DNA from 2 places in the Lacinutrix sp. WUR7 genome. Region 2 is predicted to be linked to the other one. Evidence: riboswitches for the same ligand, from Rfam matches in the RefSeq annotation. Region 2 holds a riboswitch; the other holds the start of a gene.
The links. Region 2 has a riboswitch for S-adenosylmethionine ahead of FG167_RS08370 (homocysteine S-methyltransferase family protein). Riboswitches for the same ligand answer to the same signal wherever they lie in the genome.

Region 1 (2,411 bases), 830 kb from region 2:
CTAGAAGTAAATGATAATGTAGATGAACGTTATAATATAGAATTAGCAACAGAGGTTGCATGTGAATACTTAAAAAAATCTAAAGAAAAATTAGGCTCTTGGACGCTTGCAGCTTCTGGGTATAATGCCGGAATGGCGGGAATGGCTAGAAGATTAAAAGAACAAGATGTTTCTAGTTATTACGATTTACTTTTAGGAGAAGAAACAGGACGTTATGTTTTTAGAATCATTGCGCTTAAAGAAATTTTAAGCCACCCAGATAAGTATGGCTTTAATTTTAGAGATAAAGATCTATATGGATATATACCAACTTATAAAGTGGAAGTGGATACCGTAGTTGCAGATTTTGCTAGTTTTGCTAAAGGATTTGGTATTAACTATAAAATACTTAAACTACACAATCCTTGGTTACGAGAACCTAAACTAAACAATGCATCTAGAAAAAAATATTTGATCGATATACCTCGAGAAGGATACTATAATACAAATCCTTAAAATAAGTGTTTGTTAAAAAAAGGATAGCTTTAAACTTAAAGCTATCCTTTTTTTTTTTGTTTTAAATGGAAGTAATCTTCAAGTACTATATTGTTTGTTAAAATTATCTAATTTAAGATGTTGCCAAGACTTTATTCTTATATATTTGCCGACTTAAAATAATTATCAAGAATCTCGAAAGGAGATAGCAACCTGCAATAACAAGCAAGGTGCTAAAGCGATAAGCCAATATTTTGGAAAAAATGTTAATTCAATTTCTTTTCTATTTGCTTTTTGTCTTCTTTCTATTAAAAAGAAAAAATGGCAAAATTGAATCCTATTACACCAAGTTTTACAGCACTAATTCCATTATTTGTATTTGTATTTACTTTTTTAGGTGTTGGTTTATATCAAAACGATTTTTATGCACTACCAGCTCCTATAGCAGTTATCTTAGGTATTATAGTTGCTTTTGTAATGTTTAAGCAATCGGTGAACTCTAAAATTCAAACGCTTTTAAAAGGTTGTGGAGATGATAAAATACTAACCATGTGTTTAATCTATTTATTAGCTGGAGCTTTTGCTGCTATTACTAAGGCCACAGGAAGTGTCGATGCTATTGTAAATCTAGGCTTGGACTTTATTGCCATTGAATATATTTATTTTGGTGTGTTTATTATTGCAGCCTTTCTATCTGTTTCTACAGGAACTTCGGTTGGTGCCATTGTTACCTTAGCACCAATTATTATGGGGATTGCAGATCAAGGAGGAACATCTCTCGCTGTGCTTTGTGGTGCATTGCTAGGAGGTTCTATGTTTGGAGATAATCTATCTGTTATATCCGATACTACTATTGCTGCTACGCAATCTCTAGATTGTAAGATGAGTGATAAGTTTAAAGAAAATATAAAAATAGCACTTCCTGCTGCAATTATTACTTCCGTAATCTTAATGGTTCAAGGTTTTGATTTGGAAACGAATACCGCTGAAAATGTAATCTACACTTATAATATTATAAAAATACTACCTTATATCTTAGTTATTTTACTTTCCGTTTTTGGAGTAAATGTATTTGTAACACTCCTTTTAGGAATTATTTCAGCAGGTATCTTAGGACTGTTTTACGGCGATTTTACACTGATAGAATCCACAAAAATTGCATATTCTGGCTTTACAAGTATGACCGAAATATTTTTACTGTCATTATTAACTGGAGGATTGGCAGCTTTAGTAGAAAAAAATGGAGGAATAGATTATGTCTTAAATAAAATTAAAACCTTAATTAAAAGTAAAAAGTCCGCGCAGTTTGGTATTGCAGGTTTGGTAAGTACTATTAATGTAGCAATTGCTAATAATACAGTTTCTATTATAATAGCGGGATCTATAGCCAAAACGATTAATGATGAATATGCTTTAGATAATAAAAAGACAGCTTCTATTTTAGATATTTTTGCTTGTATTACGCAAGGGCTATTGCCTTATGGCGCACAAGTATTAATGATCTTAAGCTTTTCGCAAAGCAAAATAAACTATATAGACTTGGTACAAAACACATGGTACTTACTATTATTATTAGTAAGTACCATTTTGTTTATTGTTTTTAGGACGAATAAAAAACAGGTAATTCAGTAAGAATTATCTGCTTTTTCTTTTTTGTGAACGCATAGAACCACCTTGACCATAATGTTGATTAGGCGCTTGTGCACGCTTCATATTATCTTTCATCATTTTGATCTGTTCTTTCAACATATCTCGTTTGTCCAATTTTTCAGCTTCCTTTAAAAGAATTTGTGCTTCTTGCTTTCTTCTTTTAGTGAAAGCAATACCAGCTAAATTTAATTTTGCCATAGCTAAATCATGATCCATAGATAAACCAAGAGTAATTGCTTTTTTAAAGCGCTTTTCAGCTTCGTTCATATCTGTTTGGCTAACCATTA
Region 2 (2,411 bases):
CTGGACTTGTGCCACAACAGCCACCAATAATATTGATTAAATCGTCTTGTAAATATTCTTCAATATATGCCTGCATTTGTTTTGGAGATTCTTCATACTCCCCAAAAGCATTTGGCAATCCTGCATTTGGATGTGCAGAAGTGAAAAATTCTGTTTTATCGGATAAGCGTTGTAAATAAGGCTTCAATTGTTCTGCTCCTAAAGCACAATTAAATCCGACACTTAATAAAGGTATATGAGAAATGGAAGTCAAAAATGCTTCTACGGTTTGTCCAGATAATGTTCTACCGGAAGCATCGGTAATGGTACCAGAAACCATTATTGGAATATCGATATTACGATCTTCTTTCACTTCTTCAATAGCGAATAATGCCGCTTTGGCATTTAACGTATCAAAAATAGTTTCTACTAAAAGTAGATCTACGCCGCCATCGATTAAAGCTTCTACTTGTTGTTTGTAAGCAACGCGTAATTCATCAAAAGTAATCGCTCTATATTCTGGTCTATTGACGTCTGGAGATAAGCTTGCTGTTTTATTGGTAGGCCCAATACTTCCGGCGACAAATCGCGGTTTGCTTGGGTTTTGTTTTGTGAATTCTTCCGCAACTTTTTTAGCGATTTTAGCAGACTCGTAATTTAGCTCGTATACTAAATCTTCCATGTCATAATCTGCCATAGCTATGGTAGTTCCAGAAAAGGTATTGGTTTCTACAATATCTGCTCCAGCTTCAAAATACTTCGCGTGAATGGTTGCAATTGCTTCCGGTTGTGTAAGCGATAGTAAATCGTTATTTCCTTTTAAAGAAGAAGGATAGTCTTTAAAGCGTTCGCCACGAAAATCTTCTTCAGAAAAATTATATTGCTGAAGCATGGTTCCCATCGCGCCATCGAGAACTAAAATATGTTTTTGTAAAATGTTTTTTATATCAGACATGTTATATTAAATTATATAAATGTCATCAGGAAAGTAAGTAAGAGAATTACTTGTGGTTATCTGTCTAATTCCTGAAAATACATTCAGAAAAAAGTAGAATTTAGCACCTTCTTTTTAATAAAGGGTTGCCAAGGCTTCAATGGGTCTATTCCCTCTGCCTTTCGTGATAACATTCAATACGATTAAGAACGAATACCATTTACCAATTGAAATTACAGTAATAATTTCAATTAACAACTAGTATTAAAGTGTAAATTAAGGGAATAAAAACAGGATAACCAATTTTTATTCGTATAAATCTGAGGAAATGTATCGATCCCCAATATCACAGATAATAGCAACAATAATTCCTTTTTCTATTTGTGCTGCAATTTCTAATGCCGAAGCAACAGAACCACCACTACTCATTCCTGCAAAAACACCTTCTTCTTTTGCTAGTCGGTTAGCAACCAATCGTGCATCTTCTTCACTAACATCTACTACTTGGTCTACTTTAGAAGCATTAAATATTTTTGGTAAATAGGCTTCTGGCCATTTACGAATTCCAGGAATTTTCGCACCATCTTTAGGTTGTGCACCAACAATTACGACGTCTTTATTTTGTTCTTTTAAATAGGTAGAAACGCCCATAATAGTTCCCGTGGTTCCCATTGCAGAAACAAAATGTGTGACTTCTCCATTGGTATCTTTCCAGATTTCTGGTCCTGTGGTTTTGTAATGTGCTTTCCAATTATCCTCATTTGCAAATTGATTCAGCATGAAATATCCTTTTTCTTTTTCTAGTTGGATCGCTAAATCTCTTGCACCTTCTATACCAACTTCTACCGAAGTTAATATTAATTCCGCGCCATAAGCACGCATGGTTTTAATACGTTCTTGTGTAGAATTCTCAGGCATTATAAGCACCATATTTAATCCGAAAAGCTGTGCTATAAATGCTAATGCAATTCCGGTATTACCACTTGTCGCTTCCACTAAAGTGTCTCCTTTTTTAATATCTCCACGTTTTAAAGCTTCGGTAATCATATTAAAAGCAGCTCTATCTTTAACGCTTCCACCAGGATTTTTACCTTCTAATTTTAAAAACAATCGCACACCTTCCTTTTTCAAAATATGAGTTGCTTCTACTAAAGGCGTATTACCAATTAAGTCTGTTATCGATTTCCCTTCTATCATTATTTTCTAGTCTTAATTTTAATTTCCGATTGATACGTTACCAACGAATTTGCTGGAACAGATTCTGTAATCCAAACATTTGCACCAATAATACTATTCGCACCAATCACAATATCGCCACCAAGAATAGTAGCGTTTGCATAAATAGTAACATTGTCTTCTATGGTAGGATGCCTCTTTGTAGATGCCAAGCTTTTTTTAACCTGAATACCTCCTAAAGTTACCCCTTGATAAATTTTAACCTGACTTTTAATAATTGCCGTTTCACCAATTACCACTCCGGTTCCGTGATCAATAAAAA

Region 1: another riboswitch for S-adenosylmethionine. It lies ahead of FG167_RS12005 (Na+/H+ antiporter NhaC family protein); the one in region 2 lies ahead of FG167_RS08370 (homocysteine S-methyltransferase family protein).

What each region holds. Positions count from the first base shown of each region.
Region 1 covers NZ_CP045067.1:2,741,563-2,743,973, forward strand. Annotated here, with positions in the region: gene FG167_RS12000 (lytic transglycosylase domain-containing protein) at 1-495, shown strand, start outside; SAM-I-IV-variant riboswitch at 653-748, shown strand; gene FG167_RS12005 (Na+/H+ antiporter NhaC family protein) at 796-2,106, shown strand; gene FG167_RS12010 (DUF2892 domain-containing protein) at 2,110-2,411, opposite strand, start outside.
Region 2 covers NZ_CP045067.1:1,911,809-1,914,219, reverse strand. Annotated here, with positions in the region: gene FG167_RS08370 (homocysteine S-methyltransferase family protein) at 1-934, opposite strand, end outside; SAM riboswitch class I at 988-1,107, opposite strand; gene cysM (cysteine synthase CysM) at 1,220-2,110, opposite strand; gene epsC (serine O-acetyltransferase EpsC) at 2,110-2,411, opposite strand, start outside.